DNA from 4 places in the Paenibacillus sp. NN59 genome. Region 1 is predicted to be linked to each of the others. Evidence: predicted binding sites of a transcription regulator. Region 1 holds the regulator's gene; each other region holds the start of a gene.
What was found. Region 1 encodes Rex, which represses fermentation and respiration genes when NADH is low (regulators of the CRP and FNR family bind a similar motif). Its sites were predicted from a motif close to TTGTGAAATATTTCACAA; they were not measured.
Positions count from the first base shown of each region.

Region 2: nadA (quinolinate synthase NadA) is a predicted target of Rex. The motif match lies at 1,461-1,478, and genes of this name have one in related genera.
Region 3: ACT89M_RS26075 (formate/nitrite transporter family protein) is a predicted target of Rex. The motif match lies at 1,597-1,614, and genes of this name have one in related genera.
Region 4: nirB (nitrite reductase large subunit NirB) is a predicted target of Rex. The motif match lies at 2,813-2,830, and genes of this name have one in related genera.

Region 1 is NZ_CP199678.1:4,033,082-4,037,614, forward strand. It holds gene ACT89M_RS17655 (DUF5590 domain-containing protein) at 1-139, opposite strand, end outside; gene ACT89M_RS17660 (amidohydrolase) at 184-1,491, opposite strand; gene ACT89M_RS17665 (redox-sensing transcriptional repressor Rex) at 1,475-2,131, opposite strand; gene dinG (ATP-dependent DNA helicase DinG) at 2,350-4,533, opposite strand, start outside.
Region 2 is NZ_CP199678.1:61,503-66,035, reverse strand. It holds gene nadB (L-aspartate oxidase) at 1-416, opposite strand, end outside; gene nadA (quinolinate synthase NadA) at 452-1,390, opposite strand; gene ftsH (ATP-dependent zinc metalloprotease FtsH) at 1,687-3,729, opposite strand; gene hpt (hypoxanthine phosphoribosyltransferase) at 3,830-4,369, opposite strand; gene tilS (tRNA lysidine(34) synthetase TilS) at 4,422-4,533, opposite strand, start outside.
Region 3 is NZ_CP199678.1:5,975,157-5,979,689, reverse strand. It holds gene ACT89M_RS26080 (FAD-dependent oxidoreductase) at 82-1,443, shown strand; gene ACT89M_RS26075 (formate/nitrite transporter family protein) at 1,701-2,558, shown strand; gene ACT89M_RS26070 (molybdopterin-containing oxidoreductase family protein) at 3,026-4,533, shown strand, end outside.
Region 4 is NZ_CP199678.1:4,647,566-4,652,098, forward strand. It holds gene ACT89M_RS20405 (M42 family metallopeptidase) at 68-1,141, shown strand; gene ACT89M_RS20410 (hypothetical protein) at 1,344-1,664, shown strand; gene ACT89M_RS20415 (metal-dependent hydrolase) at 1,940-2,647, opposite strand; gene nirB (nitrite reductase large subunit NirB) at 2,920-4,533, shown strand, end outside.

The DNA.
Region 1 (4,533 bases):
GGTTCTGTGCCGATTCAATCGCCAATGCTTCTTCCTGCCGCTGATCCTGCGTGACATAGACGTAATATCGCTGAAGTCCAATCAAGATCAGAACGAGAATGAGCAGCGATATCCATATCCACTTCTTTTTTTTCTTCAAGAGTTGAACTTCCTTTCCCTAAAAATGCGCATTGGAGTTGCCTCTTAACGCGCAAGCAATTGATCAAAGGCCAACTGGGATTCCCGCAAAATGCGCTCTTCATCCAGTGTTAAACATTCACCATGTTTTACGACTTGTTTGCCATCCACCCATACATGTTCCACATCTTTCGCCGAAGCCGAGTAGATGGCATGTGAAATCAAATCCGTGTGTGGATAGAAGTGAGCCTGTTCAATGTTGAGTGCAATAAAATCAGCCTTTTTACCAACTTGCAAAGCTCCAGTATCGTTCAGGAAGATGGACTTCGCACCGTAAGCTGTTCCAAGAAGCAACGCTTCCCCGGCAGGTACGGCGGTAGGATCACCGGATACTCCTTTATGAATTAAAGCTGCAAGTCTCATTTCCTCAAACATATCGAGATTGTTGTTACTTGCCGGTCCGTCTGTTCCCAAAGATACAGTAACTCCTGCTTTCAACAAAGCGGGAACACGAGCTACACCCGATGCAAGCTTCAAATTACTACCCGGATTATGGGATACAGCGACATCATGACGTGCCAAGATCTCGATCTCTTCATCGTTGAGATGCACAGCATGCGCTACGAGTGAAGGACGTGAGAAAAAGCCATGCTTCTCCAAATGTGCCACTGGACGCATGCCATAATCTGATACATTCTGCTCCACTTCACGAAGCGTCTCTGACATGTGCGTATGGAGAGGCAGGTTTAGATCATGCGCAACTTGAACAAGCTTCTCTATGTAATCTGGAGGGCATGTGTAAGGCGCGTGCGGAGAGATTACGGTTGTGATGCGTCCATCCGCCTGTCCATTCCATTCACGAGCAAATGCTGCGGACTCTTCCAGCTTTCTCATCTGCTCTTCTTCCGAACACAGTCCAATGACACCGCGAGCCAGCGCAGCTCTAGCTCCTGACTGTTCAACCACTTTTGCTACCTGATCCATGTGGTCATACATGTCCAGGAAAGCTGTTGTTCCGCCTTTTAACATCTCAAGCACCGAAAGGGATGCTCCCCAATACACGTCCTCAGAAGTCATTTTGGCTTCCATTGGCCACATTTTTTCTTGTAACCACACTTGTAATGCCAGGTCATCACCATGACCTCGAAGCAGAGACATTGCCGCATGACCATGCGTATTGATCAGACCCGGCAGGAAGAGCAGTCCTTTTCCATCCACTTTAGGCAGGTTCTCGTCACCATCCGGCAGCGTCTCACCAATATGCACAATCTTGTCATTTTCAACGACCATATACCCTTGAATCACAGTCCAATTGGCACCTTCTTTTACAGCAAATTTACCATTTTGGATTACCCATTTATTCGTTGTTGTCATCAAGCTCATCTTCCTTCCCGTTCTCCAAATAATAAGCCAAACTGAGCAAATCCGTTGTAAAGTCTGCATGATGAATCCGCACATGTGAAGGCGTTTTTAGAATCGTTGGCGCAAAATTCAGAATCGCCTCAATGCCCGATTGAATCAGTTGATCGGCAACATTCTGAGCTTCCGTGTCCGGCACCGTGATGATCCCGATACGAATGTTATCTTTCTGAACCGCTTCTGTAAGTTCTTCCATAGGTTTGACCGTCAGGCTATTAATTTTACTGCCAATCTTTGGCCCAAACGCATCAAAAATAGCGACAATTTTCATATTGTCCTTCAAATAAGCATTATAATTCGATAAGGCATGTCCGAGATTACCGGCCCCTACCAGAGCCACATTAATTTGCTGATCAATTTTCAAAATGTGACGAATCTTCTCGATCAGGTAAGACACATCATACCCGATTCCTTTACGACCAAAATCACCGAAATAAGCTAAATCTTTACGGATTTGAGCTGGATTCAAATCCAGTCGCTGTCCTAGCTCCTGCGAGGAAACCGTTGTCACCTCACGCTGAACCAACTCGTTTAAATAACGCAAATATACAGGCAGACGCCGTACTACCGCTTCTGATATTTTATCCGATTTCATCCTTGCTCCCCCTTACCATCGCCACGATTAAATAAATATTGAAAAGATGAGCATTCTGTATACATGCAATATCCATGCATGATGTCCTCATACAGAATGCCCGAATTATTAGGAATATAAGTTCATTAAAGCGCTGCCCTGTTCGAACTTTGTGAAGTCTTCTTCAAAGTTTAACGCCATGGTGAAGTCCAATGCAATGTTATAGCTTTACATCGTAATTATTTTTGAGTTTCTGCAGGTCGATCTAACCATTCAGCAATACGGGGAACCATCTGTTCTGTCAGCATATGCTCCATCTTTGGTCCCGGTAGCGAATACAGGAAGTACTTGCCGTAATAAGCTTCAATTACACGCGTATCATACACAATGACGATTCCGCGATCTTTGCCTGTCCGAACAAGCCTGCCGAACCCCTGCTTGAAGCGAATGACGGCCTGCGGCACAGAAAGCTTCATAAATGGATTTTTCTTCTGCTCTTGCAACAGTTCACTCTTCGCTTCCAGAAGCGGATGGTTAGGCGGCTGGAAAGGCAGTCTCACAATCGCAAGACAGGTCAGCGCTTCACCCGGAATATCCACGCCCTCCCAGAAGCTACTCGTACCCAGCAGGACTGCTGCTTTGGCATCTTGGAAGCGTCGGGTCAACTTCGAACGATTCCCGCTGTCAACACCTTGCCCCAGTAGCGAGATGTCATTCCCGGACAAAGCCTCTTTCAGTGATTCATAGACTTGTCGAAGCATTTTATAAGAGGTAAACAGCACCATCATACGTCCTTGAGTTGCAATCGCCGTCTCAGCAAGAGAGTGCACCAGCATCTGTACAAAGTGCGCGTCCCCTACGCTCCCCTTCAGACTCGGGAAATCCCGCGGGATTACTAACAAAGCTTGTTCCCGATAATTGAATGGGGAAGGTAGCACCGAGGTCAGAAGCCGATTATTGTCGGCAGCTTCCTGCAAACCCAGTTGCTCAATCATGAACTGGAATGACTTATCCACCGACAGCGTAGCCGATGTAAGAACAACGCTTTTCTTTTTATCGAAAAACATCTCTTTCAATTGTGCGCTCACATCCACCGGAACAGCGTATAGCTGGAGTGACTTGCTACGGAACTGTCCGCTGGCCTCCATCCAGTACACGGTCTTGGCATCATCCATACGCATGAAGAATCTTAAATTCTCCTTCATCGTCGTCAGATCTTTCAAGAGCCCGGTGATATCAGTGATCAGACTGTCGGACTGATAATCATCCTGATCTTCTTTTACTTCGAGCAACAGTTTGTCACCCTTACGAACCAAATCACCCAATGTCACATAGATCTGGTTCTCCAAATCCTGCAACTCCTGCCACTTGGCAGGCTTCTGAGACGCTTTAAGCCGCAGCGAGAACTGTCCGGTCTCCCCTGGAGAAGCATCACTCCGTTCAGGCAAAAGACCAAACAGAGCATCGCTCAGACGATCCCACATTTCCTTCACTTCCACGGCGAGAGGAAACATCTGATCCACCATTGAACCCCACTGTACACCGTTCTCGTGCCCTGACAACTGAGAGCGAAGCATGGGAAGCTGACCATTACGACTATCTTTGAACAAACGGGTCAGTGTGTGTACGAGCGTAAAATACTTCATGTGAAGCCCCAAATGTTTACCCGCTACATCTTCAAGATGGTGCGCTTCATCAATGACCAGACTTTCATAAGCTGGCAACAGCTGATGAGCAGCCTTCACGTCTGTAAACAGTTTGGAGTGATTGGTAATCACAATATCAGAAAGTCCCGCCTCATGTTTCGCACGATGATAGAAGCACTTGCGGAACCACGGACAGGATCTACCGAGACAAGACTCGGACTCGCTCTGCACCGTTTCCCAGAAATCTCCTCCGCGTGCACTGAGGTTCAATTCTTCATCGTCACCCGTTTCGGTTTGTGTGAGCCACACAATCATCTGTGCTGCCGTGAAGTAGTCCTCTTTCGGCGTAGCAAATTCACGTTTGTTGATTTTGTGCTCGAATTTGCGTAGACAGAGATAATGGCCTCTCCCCTTGAACACGGAAGCTTTGAACGGAAAAGGAACTACCTGCGTCAGCATCGGAATATCCCGTTCGCGCAGTTGTTCTTGCAAGTTAATGGTGTGAGTGCTTACCATCACCTTCTGTTCTTGTTTTACACTTTCATAAATAGCAGGTAACAAATATCCCAGGGATTTCCCTGTTCCCGTTCCGGCTTCCAGCAAAAGATGTTTCTCTTCATCCAGTGCCTGCCGTACGCTGCCAAACATCTGTGTCTGTGCTTCACGCTCTTCATAATGATCCAGTGTCTCTTTGAGGTTGGCGCGCACCTGATCCATAAACTGATCAAAGGTCACACCGTCCAGCGGATTCGCTTCTCTTTCATCCCGAGGAGCTCC
Region 2 (4,533 bases), 2.6 Mb from region 1:
CCATTGGCATGTAAAATACGGCGGTGGCTGTGCGCACCTTCCTGCGTCAACGCCAACTCGCCGTTCTCCAGATCGAACAATGTTCCCAGACGGATCAGTTCTCTGACACCGTCTGGGCCCTCATTCACCAATACTTCAACTGCCTCGGATCGACACAAACCGGCTCCGGCAACAAGAGTATCTTGCAAGTGGTACGCAGGAGAATCATCTTCAGCAATAACAGCCGCAATCCCGCCCTGCGCATATCTGGTGTTACTCTCAAGTAAAGACTTCTTCGTAATCATCAGAACACGATGCTGTTCGCTAGCCTTAATTGCGGTAAACAGACCAGCAATGCCTGAACCGATCACCAGTACATCGGTCTCCACCATTGGCAGCGCAGAGAGGTCAAAATCATATATATATTGCGGTATCATCTTATTCACCTGTCTCGGAGCAAGAGTAACGCATGTTACTTCACCAGTAACATGCGCTCTAGTGATTCTCTGGCTTTATCAGCAACAGCCGGTGGGACATAGATCTGAGGCTTCATCGTCTCCAGGCATTTGACCAGCTTCTTCAGGTTGTTCACCTTCATGTTCGGACATACCAGGAACTTGGTCGCAAAATGGAACTGTTTATCCGGACTGTCGAGGCGAAGCTGATATCCTGTGCCATCCTCCGTGCCGACAATGAATTCCTTAGTGGAGGATTTCTTGCAATATTCCAGAATCGCTGTTGTGCTGCCTACAAAATCCCCCATTTCTACAACTTCAGGGCGACACTCGGGGTGCACCACAAACTCAGCATTCGGATATTTAGCCTTCATCTCAACAACATCTTTTACCGTAAGCATATCGTGTGTATTGCAGTAACCTTCCCAGATGATCATCTTCTTGTCTGTGTGCTGCTGTACATAATGCCCCAGGTTTTTGTCCGGTACCCAGATGATTTCTTCGGAATCCACAGACTGGATTACACGAACAGCGTTTGCTGATGTACAGCAAATATCTGTTTCTGCTTTGATCTCAGCCGAGGAATTAATGTAGGTGACTACCTTGGCGTTCGGGTGTTGTGCCTTCAGCTTACGTAATCCGTCCACGTTCACCATGTCTGCCATTGGGCACCCGGCACGTTCATCAGGGATCAAAACGGTTTTGCCCGGAGCCAGAATTTTAGCGCTTTCACCCATAAAATGAACACCACAGAATACAATAACATCCGCATCTGTTTGCGCTGCCTTCTGGGCCAGCAGGAAAGAGTCTCCCCGGAAATCTGCGACTTCCTGTACTTCATCACGTTGATAATAATGAGCAAGAATAATAGCATTGCGTTCCTTCTTGAGTTCCATCAGCCGCTCACGCAGCTCACGATTCATCTCAGCCTTGCGCTCTAAAGCCAGAGCTTCCACCTGTGATCCTCTCCTTATCGGGACAGCGTCAAGCGCTGTTTCATGGGCTAACCTATGTCGTTATGTTCGCTGGTGAAACGAATCACAAGCGGTTTAACAACTAATGTACACAACGTTCACGACTCTGTCAATAAATGAAAAAAGGCAGGATATACTGTCTTATCCCCCTTATGCTGTCCGGTTCGCCATCTAGCTCTTGATTATCTATTCCTCCTCCAAATGAATAATTATTGCAAAAAAAGAGAGCCAAAAGGGCTCTCTTTTTATTCCGGTCACATGACCAGACATGTTACATATTAAGATGTTGGCTTTGAGCCACCATCATTCGGATCATTGCTGCCCTTATCCAGGTCAGGAGCTTCGTTTGGAATATCTCCAGCTGGTGGCTCAGATGTTTCATCTTTGCCTTGAATGCGAACGCGAACATCACCGATGTTATCAATGATTGGCTCGCCGCCTTCATTTGGCGTACCTTCTCCTGAGTTATCGCCTTCTGCTTTTGGTGTCAAGGAACCTGTTTCAATCAATTGCTTGATCTGATCCATTTCCAGTGTCTCCACTTCAAGCAGTGTTTCAGCGATCAGATGCATCTCTCTTGTATGTTTGGTAAGGAGAGCTTTACACTTCTCATAACACTCGTTAATAAAGCGCTGCATCTCTTGGTCGATCTCATATGCGATGGAATCCGAGTAATTCTGTTCATGACCGATATCCCGTCCAAGGAATACCTGTCCTTGTGAACTTCCGAATTGCATTGGACCCAGTTTCTCACTCATACCGTATTCCATAACCATGCTGCGCACGATACCTGTCGCTTGTTGGAAGTCACTGTATGCACCGGTACCGATCTCACCGATAAACAATTCTTCCGCCACGCGACCTCCGAGAAGTCCGGTTACTTTATCCAGCAACTCCTGTTTGGTAACGAGCATACGGTCTTCTTTTGGCAACATGATTACATATCCACCCGCACGTCCGCGCGGAATGATGGTCACTTTATGTACCATATCAGCATGTTCCAGGAAGTATCCTACAATGGTATGGCCTGCTTCGTGATAAGCAACAATGCGTTTCTCCCGATCACTGATGACACGGCTTTTCTTCTCCGTACCAACGATGACTCGGTCAATCGCCTCATCTACTTCACGCATGGATATATCTTTTCTGTTACGGCGTGCTGCAAGCAATGCCGCTTCATTCAGCAAGTTCTCCAGGTCTGCACCCGAGAAACCTGTTGTACGCTTCGCGATGATGTCCAATCTCACATCTTTGGTGAGCGGTTTATTACGGGAGTGTACTTTCAGTACAGCTTCACGGCCCTTGACGTCTGGACGATCCACTGTAATTTGACGGTCAAAACGGCCTGGACGCAACAACGCAGGGTCCAGAATGTCTGCACGGTTCGTTGCGGCAACGATGATAATACCTTCGTTTGCACCGAATCCGTCCATTTCAACGAGCAATTGGTTAAGGGTCTGTTCACGCTCATCGTGACCGCCGCCCAGACCAGCACCACGCTGACGTCCTACTGCATCGATCTCGTCAATAAAGATGATACAAGGCGCATTTTTCTTTGCATTTTCGAACAAGTCACGTACACGTGATGCACCGACACCGACAAACATTTCAACGAAGTCGGAACCGGAAATGCTGAAGAATGGTACACCTGCTTCACCAGCTACAGCACGAGCAAGCAAAGTCTTACCTGTACCCGGAGGACCTACGAGCAATACGCCCTTCGGAATACGTGCCCCAACGGCTGCGAACTTCCGAGGGTCCTTGAGGAAGTCTACGACTTCAACAAGCTCTTGTTTCTCCTCGTCTGCACCCGCCACATCTTCAAATGTAACGCGCTTCTTCTCTTCATTGTAGAGGCGAGCACGGCTTTTACCAAAGTTCATTACTTTACCGCCGCCGCCTTGAGCCTGATTAAACAGGAAGAAGAACAGCAGGAACATAATGATCAAAGGAATAAAGGAAGTCAGCAACGTCAACCAGATGCTGTCACCTTTCATTGGTTCCTGATGATATTCAAATTTGTTAGCTTCACTTGCAGCTACAAGTTCGGTAATTGCCTCATCCGTAGGAGGAATATACGTTGAGAAATTTTCTGATTTGGCCCCATCAGGTGCTTGTTTGTATCGGCCGGTCACGAGATATGTCTGACCGTTGAATTGAACAGTCACTTCGGCGATATTGTTGGCTTTAACCTCAGCACGAAACTGATCATATCTAGGGTTTTCTATAACATCGTTTCCATCTGTGATAAATCTAACTAAACCCACCACAACTAAAAAAAGAATCAAATAAAAACCAGAATTCCGGATGAACCGATTCATCCCCTACCTCCTCTCGAGACACTTTAATTATTTTAACATAGCCCGACATGGCTTCTCAATAGAAGCCAAGAACAGCTCAAGGCTTCGGCCTTACTGGATATCAGCTTGTGTAGATTTCTGGTTTCAGAATCCCGATATAAGGAAGATTCCGGTATTGCTCGGCATAATCCAGACCGTACCCCACGATGAACGCATCAGGGATATCAAAGCCCGTGTAGTGAGCTTCCAGTTCCACTTTGCGGCCGGATGGTTTATCGAACAATGTCACCACACGTACGGTTTCAGCACCGCGGTTTTCCAACAGTTCAATCAAATAGCTGAGGGTCAGTCCGCTGTCGATAATATCTTCGACAATCAGAACTTCACGTCCTTCAACGGATACATCCAGATCCTTGATGATTTTGACAACACCGGATGACTTGGTAGATGCACCATAACTGGATACGGCCATAAAATCCATCTCAACCGGTACCGTTATGTTCTTAACCAAATCAGCCATAAATATAAACGCACCTTTGAGCACGCAAATGACCAAAGGGTTCCGGTTAGCATAATCGGCACTGAGTGTTGCGCCTAATTCCTTAACCTTACTCTGAATTTCTTCTTCACTGATCAATACTTCTTGAATGTCGTTCTGCAACTGTGCGAACCTCCTAAGTTATACTATGAAAGCCTTACCTGAACCATAACCACTACCCCTGAATCGCTGAATCGCCTACAGTCATGTACAGGATTGCGGAAGTGCTCTCCCTGACAGGAGCCATATCGGACCGGCGAACACCCGGTAACCAGATGACATTGCCT
Region 3 (4,533 bases), 1.9 Mb from region 1:
CTGAATTAATAGTGAATTATTTCACAACCTTAACCATGTTTATTAAACTCATTATTTTATATACTCCAAGGAGGAACTCTCATGAAAATCGCAGTCATCGGATGTACACACGCAGGAACAGCAGCCATCGTAAATACAGCCAAATTATACCCGGATGCCACCATTACCGTATATGAACGCAATGATAATATCTCTTTCCTGTCATGCGGTATTGCGCTCTACGTAGGTGGAGTGGTCAAAGACCCTGACGGCCTGTTCTACTCTTCGCCGAATCAATTGGCAGATCTCGGGGTAGTGACCAAGATGCTTCACGAAGTTACAGCAGTGGATGCCAAAGGCCACACCTTGCGGGCTAAAAATCTGCAAACCGGGGAAGAATTTGAAGATACATTTGACAAACTGATCGTGACTACAGGTTCATGGCCTGTTGTACCGAAGCTGGAAGGCATCGAGATGGATAACATCCTGCTTTGCAAAAACTACAATCACTCCAACACTATTATCGAAAAAGCCAAAGATGCGAAACGTGTTACTGTAGTTGGCGCAGGTTACATCGGTGTGGAACTGGTTGAGGCATTCCAGATGAACGGTAAAGAAGTGACGCTGATCGACAGCGTGGATCGTATTTTGAACAAATACCTTGATCCTGAATTTACAGATGGAATTGAAGATACGCTCACGAATAAAGGCATTAAACTGGCTCTCGGTCAAACCGTACAGAAATTTACGGGCGAGAACGGCAAGGTAACCAAAGTCATCACATCCAAAGGGGAGTTTGAGACTGACTTGGTCATTCTTTGCATCGGATTCCGTCCAAATACGGAGCTGCTTAAAGGCCAAGTGGATATGTTGCCAAACGGTGCAATTATCGTCGATAAATATATGCAAACTAGTCAGGAAGATGTCTTTGCTGCAGGTGACAGCTGTGCGATCCACTACAATCCGACCGGCAAAGCGGCTTACATTCCACTAGCAACAAACGCCGTGCGGATGGGTACACTCGTAGCGAGAAACCTGGTTCGTCCAACGACACCTTATATGGGAACACAGGGCACATCGGGCATCAAAATTTATGAGCAAAATATTGCAGGAACAGGAATGACCGAGATGTCTGCTAAAGAAGAGGGGCTTGTTGTCGAATCGGTTGTTCTGGAAGACAGCTACCGTCCTGAGTTCATGCCAACGGCTGAGAAACTGTTGCTTAAAGTGGTTTACGAACAAGCGACTCGCCGGATTGTCGGTGCACAGGTAATGTCACAAGTGGATCTGACGCAGTCGATCAATACGATCTCGGTTTGTATTCAGAACAACATGACGGTGGATGAGCTGGCGTTTATCGACTTCTTCTTCCAACCGCACTACAACAAACCTTGGAACTTCCTGAACACAGCAGGTCTGCAAGCCCTGCCTCCGGTAGAGGTTAAAGCGCCAGCGCTGGTGTAAGTCGGTGAGGTGAGTCATGAATGTAGGCGGCTAGCAACGATATTAAAATTGGGTACATCATAAAATAAAGACAGAAGGAAGGCTGGCGATCGTATCGTCAGTCTTCTTTTTTTGTCGTCTAAGTAGCAAATTGAATCATCTTCTTAGATTACTTTGTGATTATTTGCACAAAGTTTTCGGCAAGGTCGAGATACAATAAAACCATAGATGAATTCAATGATCTGCGAACGGATAGAAGACAAAGGAGAGGATGACATATGGCGACCAAAACACCTCTGGAGGTTGCACAGTATACTTCGCAGGCTGGTGTTAAGAAAGCACAGAATCCGGTTTCTTCTGTGCTGATTCTTGGTTTCCTGGCGGGAGCCTTTATTGCGCTTGGGTTTCTGCTCGATATTCGCGTAATTGCATCTGCACCAGCGGAGTGGGGGAGCATTGCAACGTTTATCGGAGCGGCGGTGTTCCCGGTAGGTCTGATTCTGGTTTTGATTGGTGGTGGAGAACTGTTAACGGGCAATATGATGGCTGTACCGCTCGCTGCAATCACACGTAAAATCTCTCCAGCCAGCATGTTGAAGAACCTGCTACTTGTGACCGTGGGTAATTTGCTCGGTGCATTGTTTGTGGCCTTTTTCTTTGGTCATGTGCTTGGGCTCACTGCAGAGGGTGTATACCTGAGCAAAGTTGTCGATATGGCAGGACACAAATTGCATGACAGCTTCCTGCAGGCTTTTATCTCAGGCATAGGCTGTAACTGGCTGGTAGCGCTGGCTGTCTGGCTGTCTTATGCATCCGATACGATGAGCGGTAAAATTCTGGGCATTTGGTTTCCAACGATGGCGTTTGTGGCTATCGGCTTTCAGCACGTTGTGGCCAACATGTTTCTGATTCCAGCAGCGATCTTTGAAGGGCACTATTCCTGGGGCCAGTACGTCATGAATTTTATTCCGGTTTGGCTAGGTAATTTAACGGGTGGAGCGTTGTTCGTAGCGGCTGCGTATTGGATGGTATATCTGCGTAAAACAGAGCCAGCGGTCAAGCCGGAGACGGTTGTTCCTGCTATGGTTTCTTCAGTGGAAGCAGAAGGCAGAGCGATGTGGAGTAAACAGGCGTAATTTATGGGAGAGTCGACACTTAGGAGCATTGTAGCATCATATTTGTAAGAATACGGAATAACGAAGTGAGATGATGCATTTCATCGCTTCACGACAGGGTTGATCGTGGGGAGATGGGAGGGGGTCATCTTTTTTTTGCCCAAAATTAAATTCGCCATGACAAGGTTCGGGGGAACGAAACCTGAGCATGGCGAATTTCGGGAGTGGTCCATGATATGGCATGAGGAGGAAGTGGGGAAACACCAGCCTAATGCCTTGTTCTTAATTTACCCTTCGATTCAAAGAATGAATCATAGGCAGAAAACTTTTTTCGAAATTAAAATTTTTGAATGGAATGACCAGTTTGCACACATAACATGCTACCCAGCAATGATGAAGATTTGGCCGATTCATTCTGTTCTCTTTACGTTATAACCCTGAACGGGATATGATATAGGGATAGCTATTGAAAGAGGGGGAGCCCAATGATGATTGAACAGGAGAATGGTGTATTTCCAGCGGTATGCCCGCTCGATTGTCCAGACACATGTGGTCTGCTATTACATAAAGAAAACGGTAAAATTACGAAGGTCACCGGTAATCCGGATCATCCGATTACGAAGGGTGCAATCTGTAATAAAGTTCGAAATATGACGGAGCGGGTGTATCATCCGGGGCGTCTTCAATATCCGATGCGACGTGTCGGCGCCAAAGGTGAAGGCAAGTTCGAGCGTATCAGTTGGGACGAAGCGATTCAGGAAATTACAGGAAAGTTCAAAGACTTGTCTGCAACGTATGGACCGGAGAGCATTCTCCCTTATAGTTTTTACGGTAATATGGGTGTGCTTGGTGTCGACGGTATGGATCGGCGTTTCTTCAATGCGCTTGGCGCAAGCGTGCTGGAGCAGACGATATGTAATGCTGCCGGTAACACAGGCTGGAAATATACGATGGGAGCCAACCACGGCACGTTGCCTGAGGATACAGAGCATGCAGATCTGATTGTGGTATGGGGTGGGAACATTGTCAGCACCAATATGCATCAGGTTGTACTAGCGGAGAAGGCTCGCAAGAACGGCGCCAAAATCGTTGTCATCGACGTTCATCGTAACCGGACGGCTCAGTGGGCAGACTGGTTTATTCCGCTCTATCCGGGTACGGACAGTGCGCTGGCACTGGGAATGATGCATGTGCTGTTCGAGCAAGGACTGACGAATGAAGCGTTTATGCAAAAATATACCGTGGGACACGAAGCGCTACGCGAGCATGTGCGTAGTTATACCCCGGAGCGCGTAGCACGTATTACAGGCGTGCCGGAAGAAACGATTGTAGAGCTGGCACAGCTCTACGGAAGAGCGCAGGCCGCTCATATTCACATTGGCAATGGCTTGCAGCATCATGACAATGGTGGCATGAACGTGCGCAGCATCGCCTGCTTGCCTGCAATTACAGGGCAGTGGCTGAAGCGCGGCGGCGGTGCAGTTCGCACGAATAGCTACGCGAGCACCAACGGTGACGCGCTAGAGCGCCCTGAACTAAGGCAACATGCCGAGCCGCGGGTCGTAAACATGAACCGGATTGGCGAAGCATTGCTGGAGGCGGAGCAGCCGATCCGGGCCATGTTCGTTTACTGCAGCAATCCACTGGTGGTGGCACCGGATACGGAACGAGTGGAGCGAGGTTTTGCAAGGGAAGATCTGTTTACGGTTGTTCATGACCTGTTCATGACGGATACGGCAAAATATGCAGATATTGTGCTGCCAGCGACATCATCTTTTGAAGCAACAGACCTATACCTGTCCTACTGGCACCAGTATGTCCAGCTACAAGAGCCGGTGATCGCACCAATCGGCGAGAGTAAAAGCAATGTGGAGCTGTTCTCGTTACTTGGCCAAGCCATGGGTTATGATGCGGACATCTTTGGTGAGAAGCCGGAGCAGATGATTGAGAACGCACTTCAGGGCACGGAGAACCCTTATATGAATGGGATTACACT
Region 4 (4,533 bases), 610 kb from region 1:
AGGACACCAGGCCAGCAACCGTTTTACTGTGACCTGATATACATATCAACAGAGGAGTTGTTAACACATGAATGAAAAAACGTTGGACATGTTTCGCACATTAACGGAGTTCCCTTCCGCCTCCGGCTTCGAACGTGAACTGCGCGGCTGGATGAAAGAGCAATTGTCCGCATATACCGATGAATTTGTACAAGATCGCCTGGGAAGTCTCTTTGGTGTTCTACGCGGAGATGAATCCGGCCCTAAAGTCATGGTGGCCGGACATTTTGATGAAGTCGGCTTCATGACAACAGGCATAACGGAAACAGGTATGATCAAATTCCGTCCGCTCGGTGGATGGTGGAGTCAAGCTGTGCTTTCACAGCGTCTTCAGATTATTACTCCTGAGCGCAGGATTACAGGCGTTGTCGGCTCTACACCTACCCACTTGCTGGATGAATCCCAGCGCAGCAAGCCGGTAGACTTGAATTCAATGTATCTGGATATTGGCGCAGATGATCGTGCGGAGGCAGAATCGTGGGGGATTCATCCGGGAATGCAGATCGTACCGATCTGTGAATTCACACCGATGGCAAACCCTAAGAAAATAATGGCCAAAGCTTGGGATAACCGTTATGGTGTCGGTCTAGCGCTTGAACTGATGGAAGAACTGCATAAAGAGAAGCTACCGAATATTCTCTATTCCGGTGCAACGGTTCAGGAAGAATTGGGACTTCGCGGAGCACGTACAGCTGCCAATCTCATTCAGCCGGACATTTTCTTTGCTCTAGACTGTAGTGCGGCGAACGACATGACGGGTGACAAACAGTCCTTTGGTCATATCGGTCAGGGCGCATTGCTCCGTATCTTCGACCCAGGAATGTTCACGCATCGTGGAATGGTGGAGTATGTTAAGGACACTGCCGCTTCCAATAAGATTAAGACGCAATACTTCATCTCGCCGGGCGGTACGGACGCAGGTCAGGTTCACTTGAGCGGTATTGGTGTACCTTCCACCGTAATTGGCATCTGCGGCCGATATATTCACACCTCTTCTTCCATTATTCATACCGATGATTACGATGCGGCTAAAGAATTAATTGTGAAGCTCGTGAAAGGTCTCGATCGTACAACGATGGAAACCATTATTAATAACGCTTGATATAGGCATAATTCAACGATTTAAAGCTTTAAACTATAGGGATACCTCATTGAATCTTTTTTGGGGTATCTCTTTTTTTAATGGTCACATAAATATATGGATCGTTTGAACATGTTGAGCACGAGATACATAAGATATGATAATGGAAGGTTAGTTAACTAAAGATGAAGAACCAACACATCAAACAGCGGGGGAACTTTGTATGGCAATGGGAAGGAACGGAAAATCAAATAAAGGTTCCAGAAAAACTAATGCCGCAAATACCCTTCTGAGTGGCAATTTAAAAGGTAAAAAACTTGAATTGATTGTTGCCGCGTTATTGGTTAGCGGGAAATTAAGAGTGGATGCGGTCACGCTGTTTAGAGAAGCCACATTAGTTGTAGAATTAGTGGGCCAGTATAAAACACTCCAAAAGATTGAACCCTCTAATTCAGATAAACTAGTACAATTTTTGGATGAAACGGGCCGAGATATGACCCTGAACGATGTCATTCAGGCTTTTCAGCAGCGTATAAATTCCTAAATGCAAGCATGAAAAGAGGTGGCTGTGATGTCTGAGTTTGATGGAGTCGGTTTTGCCGAAATGCTAATTGTACTTATTCTTGTTGTTTTACTAGCCTTTGGTTCTACAGATATCGATACACTTAGCGGTACACCTACTAAAGTCTAACTTGCTTGTTCTTGATGTGTAATCAAACAACAGCGATTTCGTGACGTGTCAACATAGCGACTACTCAAGTTAAGCTCTTGATTTCAGAACGCCAGTCCATAAATAATGGGCTGGCGTTTGTGGTTGTACTACAGAAATAAAGGCGAGAATGCAAACCATGCCAAAATCAGTGTCAGGATTACGCAGACATTTTCTACAGCTGCTCCATGTTTGGTTCCCGTACTCATCAGATTTGCCCGTATACGCAGTTTTAATGGCGGCAATGGACGAATCCCCCGATTCGTCAAGGAATCGGCAAGCAGATGAAGAGCATAAGCGGAACCTCCAGCGACCCAAATTTCTGGGCCTTGCTGCTGCGTTGTACTGTACAGTAACCCCGCCCAAACAGCTGTTCCATACAAGGTATGGGTTAAGCCCCTGTGTGTAAGTGTTGTGCACAGCATAAGCAGGCTGCCTGCAATCAGATTCCACGGAGCAAAAGCATGACCATAAAAGACCAAGCCCAGTCCAATGGCAAACATCAATACTTTACGCAGTGATCGCGAAGGCAGGAACGACACAAGCCCAATGAATACAGCAAGTAGCAGATTCCACGGTTTGGCCGGAACGTAAAAATACACAAACACAGCCGCAGGCAAAAGAATCGTCTGCAACAGTCGAATCAAACTGCTCGGCAATGCTTTCGATACCAGCAATGAATTAGGCTCATCAATATCTGGCAACAACGATCCTATTAGTGCAACGGTTACAGCCGGAGCAGTAACCTGCATTCCAAGGAGTTGCAACACTGAAAGTGAAACGCCTGTACCGATAATCAGGTGGGATCTTCCCATCATGATGCAAAAACGTCCTTTCGAGAAAATAGGGAACGTAACCGACCCCACTATGATCATACCTCGAACCAAAAATAAGAACAATAGTTCGTATTTCTCATTTCTAAAAATATTTTTGTTTTCGTGACGGTCATCACACTTATTTTAATATGAATGATCTATCGTAATTAGTGAAATAAATCACATTATGATTGAGTCAGTCGATGTATAATTCAAATATAAGCCATTAAAAATGTTGGTAAATGTACAGGTTTATCCAAGGGAGGGCTACACACATGAACGGAAATAAAGAAAAATTAGTCGTCATCGGTAATGGTATGGCCGGAATCAGCACGGTGGAACAAATTCTAAAATTAACTTCACGCTTTGATATTACGGTTTTTGGTACAGAACCTTATCCTAACTACAATCGTATTATGTTGTCCTACGTACTTGAAGGTAGTAAAACGCTGGATGACATTGTCCTTAATGATCTCCACTGGTACGAGGACTACGGCATTACGCTTCACACAGGAACCACGGTTGCCCGCATTGATGCCGAGACTCGTGAAGTAGTAACCGAAGATGGACACCGTGCTCCGTATGACAAAATTATCATTGCAACAGGGTCGAATTCTTTCATCCTCCCTGTACCCGGACATGACAAGCAGGGTGTCGTTGGTTTCCGCGATATCGCCGATTGCAATATCATGCTGGAAGCTGCAAAAGCATACAAAAAAGCAGCTGTCATCGGGGGCGGACTGCTAGGCCTGGAAGCTGCCAAAGGACTTGTGCAACTCGGTATGGACGTTACTGTTGTGCATCTTATGGATGATCTGATGGAACGCCAGCTCGATCCTCAGGCTTCTGCCATGTTGAAAGCTGAACTGGAACGTCAGGGAATCAAGTTCAAAATGGGCGCCCAAACTTCCGAACTACTGGGTGGTGAACGGGTTGAAGGTATACGTTTTGCCGACGAATCTGTGCTGAATGTTGATTTTGTGGTCATGGCGGTTGGTATTAAACCGAATATAGCGGTAGCTCGGGAGAGTGGGATCGAAGTCAACCGAGGTATCATTGTGGATGACTACATGCAGACTTCACTGAAAGACGTTTACTCTGTCGGAGAATGTAATGAACATCGCGGTGTGTGTTACGGACTTGTGGCGCCACTGTTTGAACAAGGAATGATTCTTGCGAAACATATTTGCGGAGTCGAAACAGCTCCGTATGAAGGCTCGGTTGTATCCACCAAATTGAAAATTTCGGGTGTAGACGTCTTCTCTACTGGCGAATTCATTGATAGCCCGGAACATAACGTAATTTCGCAAAAAGACGACTGGAAACGAACGTACAAAAAAATCCTGCTTCGTGACAACAAAATGGTAGGTGCTGTACTCTTTGGTGACATTACGGATTCCACTGAACTGCAGAAACTGATCAAAAACCAGACTGAAATGACAGATGAATTGTACAGTTCCCTTATGGGTACAGGTTGCGGCGGTCATAAAAAAACAACGTCTGTTGAAACGATGCCGGTGGATGAAATCGTATGTGGATGTAACGGCGTAACCAAAGGCGCCATCGTGGATGTCATTACCAACCAGGGTCTAACTACAGTTGACGAGATTAAAGCCTGCACAGGTGCAACCCGCTCTTGCGGAGGATGCAAACCAGTGGTTGAACAGATTTTACAATACGTGCTTGGAGATAATTTCACTGCCGGTGGCAAACAGGGAATCTGCAGCTGTACAACTCTCGGACGGGATGAGATTGTAGCTGAAATCCGGGAAAAAGGCTTGCAAACGAGCAAGGAAGTCATGAATGTACTTGGCTGGAGCCAGCCTGAGGGTTGCTCGAAATGTCGTCCGGCCATCAACTACTATCTGGGCATGATCTATCCGGACACA